One region of the Tardiphaga sp. OK245 genome, then DNA from elsewhere that is predicted to be linked to it. Evidence: predicted binding sites of a transcription regulator. Region 1 holds the regulator's gene; the other holds the start of a gene.
The links. The regulator PhoB, encoded in region 1, activates phosphate uptake and scavenging genes when phosphate is short. The targets are predictions, from matches to a motif close to TGTCATNNANCTGTCAT.
Positions count from the first base shown of each region.

Region 2: a site for PhoB is predicted at 1,482-1,498, ahead of BLW80_RS12640 (DUF47 domain-containing protein). Genes of this name have one in related genera too.

Region 1 covers NZ_FNWZ01000002.1:1,134,721-1,139,023, forward strand. The annotation lists gene pstA (phosphate ABC transporter permease PstA) at 1-143, shown strand, start outside; gene pstB (phosphate ABC transporter ATP-binding protein PstB) at 140-967, shown strand; gene phoU (phosphate signaling complex protein PhoU) at 996-1,709, shown strand; gene phoB (phosphate regulon transcriptional regulator PhoB) at 1,802-2,506, shown strand; gene BLW80_RS12030 (GcrA family cell cycle regulator) at 2,611-3,120, opposite strand; gene BLW80_RS12035 (aspartate aminotransferase family protein) at 3,567-4,303, shown strand, end outside.
Region 2 covers NZ_FNWZ01000003.1:4,772-9,074, forward strand. The annotation lists gene BLW80_RS12630 (branched-chain amino acid ABC transporter permease) at 1-543, shown strand, start outside; gene BLW80_RS12635 (class I SAM-dependent methyltransferase) at 551-1,225, shown strand; gene BLW80_RS12640 (DUF47 domain-containing protein) at 1,501-2,145, shown strand; gene BLW80_RS12645 (inorganic phosphate transporter) at 2,160-3,176, shown strand; gene sugE (quaternary ammonium compound efflux SMR transporter SugE) at 3,183-3,497, opposite strand; gene BLW80_RS12655 (peptide chain release factor 3) at 3,681-4,303, shown strand, end outside.

The DNA of each region.
Region 1 (4,303 bases):
CGGTGACCATTAACAACTTCGTGCAGAGCCCCTACGAGTACTGGAAGCAGCTCGCCTGGAGCGGTGCCCTGATCATCACCTTGACCGTACTTGCCCTTAACATTGGCGCGCGCATTCTCGGCGCCGAGAGGACAGCAAAATGAGTGAGCTTTCTGTGTCGTCTGGCGTTCCTTCCGTCTCGATGCCGCCGCCGTCGGCCCTGCAGGGCGAGACCCGTCCCAAGGTCACCGTGCGCGACCTGAACTTCTACTATGGCGAACACCACGCCCTGAAGAAGATCAACCTGACGCTGATGGCGAACCGCGTAACCGCATTCATCGGCCCGTCGGGCTGCGGCAAGTCCACGCTGCTGCGCATCTTCAACCGCATGTATGATCTGTATCCCGGCCAGCGCGCCGAAGGTCAGCTCATGCTCGACAACCAGAACATTCTGGATCCGAAGCTGGACCTCAACCTGCTGCGCGCCCGCGTCGGCATGGTGTTCCAGAAGCCGACTCCGTTCCCGATGACGATTTACGAAAACATCGCCTTCGGTATCCGCCTCTACGAAAAGATCTCCAAGTCGGAGATGGACATCCGCGTCGAGAGGGCGCTGCGCGGCGGTGCACTCTGGAACGAAGTCAAGGACAAGCTCAACGCGTCGGGCCTCAGCCTGTCGGGTGGTCAGCAGCAGCGCCTGTGCATCGCGCGCACCATCGCGGTGCGGCCGGAAGTGATCCTGTTCGACGAGCCGTGCTCGGCGCTGGATCCGATCTCGACTGCGAAGATCGAGGAGCTGATCGACGAGTTGAAGGATCAGTACACGATCGCGATCGTGACCCATAACATGCAGCAGGCTGCCCGCGTCTCCGACAGCACAGCCTTCATGTATCTCGGCGAGTTGATCGAGTTCGATCAGACCAACAAGATCTTCACGTCGCCGACCGATCGCCGCACCCAGGATTACATCACCGGCCGCTTCGGCTGACGCGACATATTCGCGGGAGGAATTTGAGATGGCTTTTGAACACACCACCAAGGCTTTCGACGACGATCTGCAGGAGCTGACCCGTCTCGTTGCCGAGATGGGTGGCCTCGCGGAACGGCAGATCGTCGAATCCGTCGACGCGCTGATCCGCCGGGACGTCGCGCTCGGTGCGCGCGTCGTCGCCACTGACTCCGAGATCGACCAGTTGCAGCGCACGATCGAAGAGCGCGCCGTGCTGACCATCGCCAAGCGCCAGCCAATGGCTGTCGATTTGCGCGAGATCGTCGGCGCGCTGCGCGTCGCTACCGATCTGGAACGCATCGGCGATCTCTCCAAGAATATCGGTAAGCGCGTCAATGCACTCGACAGCGACTTCCATCCGCTGAAGCTGATCCGCGGCCTCGAGCACATGACCGACCTCGTGACCACCCAGGTCAAGGCCGTGCTCGACGCCTATGCCGCACATGATCTGCCCGCCGCGATGACGGTGTGGAAGGGCGACGAGGAAATCGACGCGATCTGCACCTCGCTGTTCCGCGAACTCCTGACCTATATGATGGAAGACCCGCGTAACATTTCGTTCTGTATCCACCTGATGTTCTGCGCCAAGAACATCGAGCGGATCGGTGACCATGCCACCAATATTGCGGAAACCGTGTTCTACATGATCGAGGGCCAGCAAATCCTCGACAAGCGCCCGAAGGGCGACATGACCACATTCGCGAATACGCCGACGGTCTGAAGCATGATCCGGAAAAGTGGGAGCCAGTCTTCCGCAAGGATCATGATTTAAAAACTTGTCGGACGTCACTGAGGGTATTGATCAAGATGGCTGTGAATGCACGCATTCTGGTTGTGGAAGATGAAGAGGCGCTAACGACGCTGCTTCGCTACAACCTCGACGCCGAAGGCTATGATGTTGAAACCGTCGCTCGCGGCGACGATGCCGACACCCGCTTGAAGGAGCGGGTGCCGGATCTCGTGGTGCTCGACTGGATGCTGCCGGGCCTGTCCGGCATCGAACTGTGCCGCCGCTTGCGCGCACGGCCCGAAACCAAGGCATTGCCGATCATCATGCTGACGGCGCGTGGCGAAGAGAGCGAGCGCGTTCGCGGTCTCGCCACTGGTGCCGACGACTACATCGTCAAGCCGTTCTCCGTGCCGGAGCTCCTGGCCCGCGTGAAGGGCCTGCTGCGTCGTGCAGCTCCCGAGCGTCTCGCTACCGTTTTGGCGTTTGGCGACATCGAACTTGACCGTGACAAGCGCCGCGTCGTGCGCTCAAGCCGTCCGATCGATCTCGGTCCGACCGAATATCGCCTGCTGGAGTTCTTCCTGGAACATCCGGGCCGCGTGTTCAGCCGCGAACAGTTGCTCGACAGCGTCTGGGGCCGCGACATCTATATCGACGAGCGCACCGTCGACGTGCATATCGGCCGCCTGCGCAAGCTGCTCAACCCCGCCGGTGAGCCAGATCCGATCCGCACCGTGCGCGGCGCCGGCTACGCGCTGGACGACCGGTTCGACAAGGCGGCGGAGTAGGTATCTTCCTTCTTCCCCGCAAGCGGGGCGAGGTTAGAAGCCCCCAAACAAAAAATGCCCGGCTCATCGCCGGGCATTTTCATTTGGTTTAGATGCTTTCCAGCTCAGCGCGTCGGCTTCGGCACCGCGCGGCGGCGGTCGCTGGCCGGCTGATAGGCGATGCGCGAGTGATGTGCGCAATAGGGGGCGCCGGCCAGGGCCTTGCCACCGCAGAAGTAGAAGTCCGCGCTCGACGGATCGCCGATTGGCCAATGGCAGGTGGCTTCGTTGAGTTCGACCAGCGACAGGCGCTGGCTGATCGGCACGATGTTGTCATAGGCGATCGGGTCGGGCTCGGCCTCGATCTCGTAGTTATGGGCCAATGCTGTGTTGCCACGGGCCATCGGGCGGGCGACGCGCACCATCTGCTGTGCCGGGCGCGCCTTGCGCTGCCGCGGAGCTGCCGAGGAGGGGCTCTTGGCACGGCCGGACAGGCCAAGGCGGTGCACCTTGCCGATCACGGCGTTGCGGGTCACGTTACCGAGTTCCGCAGCGATCTGGCTGGCGGAAAGGCCGCCTTCCCAGAGTTTCTTCAACTGTTCGACGCGATCGTCGGTCCATGTCATTACCGTCATCGCCGTTTTCCCTTCGTGAGCGCCGGCCTGACCGGGCAGCGCTGCGAGTTGAGACTTCAAAAATCCCTGCGGTCAGAATCCTTTAGCGCTCACCGGGCGCGAATTTCGCGTCCGGCTGTTACGCCGCACTGGATGTGTCAAAAGGATCTACCGCCGCACGAGATGTCGTATCCGACGAGGCAAAAGCTACAATATGCCGTGACTCGCGCGCAAGAGTCGGGCATGCCGCGTCCACATGCTTCTGCAAATAAAGCTGCAAAATCGGCTTTTTCTGCGACTCCGTGTGACTCGAAAGCCGCAGTGCGCGGTTGACAGTCTTCACAGCACACATAGAATAATGCCCACGTGCCGCCCGAGAAGGGCGGCACGTTTCGTTTCTAGGGTCCGTTGTTCGATTTCGCACAGTTGTCATCGACGCGGCCGCAGTCTTTTCGATCGGATCGGTTATGACCAGCAACGCAACGTCTTCGCCCCTCTCTCAGGCTCACTTGCTGCCTGTTTTCGCGCGTGCGGATGTCGCTTTCGAGCGCGGTGAAGGCGCGTGGCTGATTGGAACCGATGGCGAGCGCTATCTCGACTTCACCAGCGGCGTTGCCGTGAACGCGCTGGGCCATGCGCACCCACATATGGTCGCCGCATTGCAGGAGCAGGCCACCAAGCTCTGGCATATGTCGAACCTGTTCAAGAGCCCGGACGGCGAGCGTCTCGCCGCCCGGCTGTGCGAACAGAGCTTTGCGGATTTCGTGTTCTTCGCCAATTCGGGTGCGGAAGCGATGGAATGCGCGATCAAGGTGACCCGGCACTATCATTTCTCCAAGGGCCATCCCGAGCGCACGCGCATCATCACCTTTGAAGGCGCGTTCCATGGCCGCACCCTCGGCACGCTCGCGGCGACCGGCGCTGCCAAATATCTCGAAGGCTACGGCACGCCGCTCGACGGCTTCGATCAGTTGCCGCTCGGCGATATCGAAGCGGTGAAGAAGGCGATCGGCCCGAACACCGCCGGCATTCTCATCGAGCCGCTGCAGGGTGAGGGCGGCGTGCGTGCGCCGAGCAACGCGTTCTTCGGCGCGCTGCGCGAACTCTGCGACAAGAACGGCATCCTGCTGATCTTCGACGAAGTGCAGACCGGTATGGGCCGCACCGGCGAGTTGTTCGCCTATCAGCGCATTGGTGTGACGCC
Region 2 (4,303 bases), on a different contig from region 1:
ACCCATGGTGAAGACGGTATCCAGGGCATTCCGCAGGGCACGCTGTTCGGCCTGTTCAATCTCTCGAAGCCGATCACGCTGTATTACGTGATCCTGGCCGGCTTCACGCTGGGCTTCCTGATCATCTACCGCGCCATTAACTCGCCCTTCGGCGAGGTGCTCAAGGCGATCCGTGAGAACGAGCCGCGTGCGGTGTCGCTGGGCTACAAGACCGATCAATACAAGCTGCTGGCCTATATCCTGTCCGGCACGCTTGCGGGCTTCGCCGGCGCGCTGAAGGTGTTCGTGGCACAGAACGCCTCGCTCACCGACGTGCATTGGAGCATGTCCGGTGAAATCGTGCTGATCACGCTGGTCGGCGGCCTCGGCACGCTGTTCGGGCCTGTGGTGGGCGCCTTTGTGATCATCGCTATGCAGCAATATCTCGCCGGCTTCGGCCAGTGGGTGACGGTGATCCAGGGCGTGATCTTTGTGGTCTGCGTGCTGACCTTCCGCCGCGGCGTCATTGGCGAAATCGCGCATTACTTCAAGCGGTCGCTGTAGTTCACCGTTGTCATACTTCTCCGACCCGGAGGCAGTGGCACGCTATGCGGAAGGCCCGGTGCGGCAAGTGCCGGGCTTCCTCGGCTTGCTGCAGATGGCGCGTATTCTCCTTGCGGAACGGGCACCGAATGACGCCCATGTGCTCGTGCTTGGCGCGGGTGGTGGGCTGGAGTTGAAGGCCTTTGCCGAGACGCACCCCGGATGGCGCTTTTGCGGCGTCGATCCATCGGCCGAGATGCTGGGACTGGCCAAGCGCACGCTCGGTCCGCTCGCGTCACGCGTCGATCTCCATGAAGGCTATATAGACGGCGCGCCCGAGGGGCCGTTCGATGCGGCGACCTGCATCCTGACCCTGCATTTCATCCCGGAGGAGGAGCGTCGACGCACGCTGGCCGAGGTGCACCGGCGGCTCAAGCCGGGCGCTCCCTTCGTCGTCGCCCACCACAGCTTTCCCCAGCACGACGGAGAAAAGGCCAGATGGTTGTCCCGTTACGCAGCTTTTGCGGCGGCATCCGGCGTACTGGCCGCCAATACGGAGAATGCGATCTCGGCGATCGGCGAACGCTTGCCGCTGCTGTCGCCGGAGCAGGACGAAGCCCTGCTGTGGGACGCAGGCTTCACCGACGTTGCCCTGTTTTATGCGGGGTTCACGTTCAGGGGCTGGGTCGCCTACAAGGCGTAGCGCCGTCAACGGTTGGGCCGACCTTGCGCCGCGGCGTCATCGGCGAAATCGCGCATTACTTCAAGCGGTCGCTCTAAATCCAGGCACTGCCTCAGGAAAAGCAGGCTGTCATAAAGCGGTGGATGATCGGGCCTAAAAGGTGCGTGATTGCCCGTCTTGGCCGGAAATGCTTTATGACATCCGTGTGACACAGGGCCGCCGGCGGTGGCCCCGCGGGACCATGTCCGCCATCTGGCGGTCCGGTCGCTGCGTTTTCCTGACAGTTGGATGAGATGATGCTGCGCTGGTTCCGGTCCTTTCTGCCCCGGGAGGAAAGGTTTTTCGACCTGTTCGCCCGCCATTCAGTGACCGTGGTCGAGGGCTCCAAGGCGCTTGCGGGGATGCTGGAAGGCGGCGACGAGACGCCGGTCTACTGCCAGCGTGTCAACCAGTTCGAGAACGACGCCGACGCCATCACCCGCGAGGTGCTGACCGCCGTTCGCCGCACTTTCATCACGCCGTTCGATCGCGTCGACATCAAGAACCTCATCACGGCGATGGACGATTCCATCGACCAGATGCAGCAGACGGCGAAAGCGGTGATGCTGTTCGAGGTGCGCCAGTTCGAGCCGCCGATGCGCGAGATCGGCACGCTGCTGGTGGAATGCGCCAACCTTGTCGGCCGCGCGGTGCCGCTGATGAGCGCCATCGGCGACAATGTCGGCCTGCTCACCGCGATCACCGAGGAAGTCGGCAAGCTCGAAGGCCGCGTCGACGATCTGCACGACATCGGGCTCAAGGAGCTCTTTCTCAAGCATCGCGACGCCAACACCATGGATTTCGTGGTCGGCGCCGAGATTTACAAGCACCTTGAAAAGGTGGCCGACCGCTTCGACGACGTCGCGAACGAGATCAACAGCATCGTCATCGAACAAGTATAAGGCAGGGCCATCAGGTGGACGCCACGCTCGCCTTTCCGGTGCTGATCGGCCTCATCGCCATCGCATTGCTGTTCGACTTTCTCAACGGCCTGCATGACGCTGCCAACTCGATCGCGACGATCGTCTCGACGCGCGTGCTGCGGCCGCAATATGCCGTGCTGTGGGCGGCATTCTTCAACTTCATCGCCTTCCTGGTGTTCGGTCTGCATGTCGCCAACACCATCGGCACCGGGATCATCGAGCCCAGCGTCATCGATCCCGCGGTGATCTTTGCGGCCCTGATGGGCGCCATCGTCTGGAATGTGATCACCTGGGGCCTCGGCATTCCCTCGAGCTCGTCGCATGCGCTGATCGGTGGTTTGCTCGGGGCAGGTGTCGCCAAGGCAGGACTCTCGGCAGCCTTATGGACCGGGCTGTCCAAGGCGCTGCTGGCCATTGTGCTGTCGCCGCTGGTGGGCTTCCTGCTGGCGCTGGTGCTGGTGGCCATCGTGTCATGGGCGTCGGTGCGCTCGACGCCTTTCGCCGTGGACCGCGCCTTCCGCATTCTGCAGTTCGTCTCGGCCTCGCTGTATTCGCTCGGCCATGGCGGCAATGATGCGCAGAAGACCATGGGCATCATCGCGGTGCTGCTCTATTCGCAGGGCCATCTCGGCACGGAGTTTTCCGTGCCGTTCTGGGTCGTGCTGTCATGTCAGGCGGCGATGGCGCTGGGCACGCTGATGGGCGGCTGGCGCATCGTCCGCACCATGGGTCTGCGCATCACCAAGCTCACGCCGATGCAGGGCTTCTGCGCCGAGACCGGCGGTGCGGCGACGCTATTCGCGGCGACGTTCCTCGGCGTTCCCGTCTCGACCACACATACCATCACCGGCGCGATCGTCGGCGTCGGCGCAGCCCGTCGCGTATCAGCGGTGCGCTGGAACGTGGCAAGTTCGATCGTCTATGCCTGGGTGATCACGATCCCGGCCGCGGCGATCGTCGCCGCGGCGACCTGGTGGATCGTGAAGCTGTTGCATCTGAGCTTTATCTGACGCAGGTCACGACACCAGCTTCAGTCCCGCAATGCCCGCCACGATCAGCCCGATACAGGTGATCCGCGCCACGGTGGCCGGGTCGCCGAACAAGTACATGCCCAGCGCTGCGGTGCCGACCGCCCCGATGCCGGTCCACACCGCATAGGCGGTTCCCATCGGCAGTTCCTTGAGGGCGAGGGCGAGCATGCCGACGGATGCGGTCATGCTGATGAGGGTGAGGACGGAGGGGACGAGGCGGGTGAAGCCTTCGGTATATTTGAGCCCGACGGCCCAGCCGACTTCAAGCAGACCCGCAACGAACAACAATAGCCAAGCCATGGGATGACCCCTGTAAACAGGCAGGGCCGTCCCTGCAGATGATGATGATTTGGAGGTCGTCCTCGCAGGGGTTATATGGGACCCACGCAGCCGGATCGCAACGCGGCCGATGGTCGCCACTTCGGCCAGTTTCCCGCCCAAAATCCCTTGATTGCGCCCGTTTTCCCTGCCACAGGCACGTTTATGTCCGATATCGCCCTTTCCGCCGACTCAGCCGCGCGTTCCCCGCTTGCCACTGAGGTCGCCCGCCGCCGCACTTTCGCGATCATCTCGCATCCTGACGCCGGCAAGACCACGCTGACCGAAAAGCTGCTGCTGTTCGGCGGCGCCATCAATCTGGCGGGCCAGGTCAAGGCCAAGGGCGAGCGCCGCAACACGCGTTCTGACTGGATGAAGATCGAGCGCGACCGCGGCATCTCCGTCGTCACCTCGGTGATGACCTTCGAATTCCAGGGCCACGTCTTCAACCTGCTGGACACGCCGGGCCATGAAGACTTCTCGGAAGACACCTATCGCACGCTCACCGCGGTCGACTCGGCTGTCATGGTGATCGACGCCGCCAAGGGCATCGAGGCGCGGACGCTGAAGCTGATCGAGGTTTGTCGTCTCCGCGACATCCCGATCATCACCTTCGTCAATAAGATGGACCGCGAGAGCCGCGACGTGTTCGATCTCCTCGACGAGATCGAGAAGACGCTGGCGCTCGACACCACGCCGATCAACTGGCCCGTCGGCCGCGGCCGCGATTTCATGGGCACCTATGACATCGAGACCGGTGGCATCCGCCTGTTGGAGGGCGGCGGCGC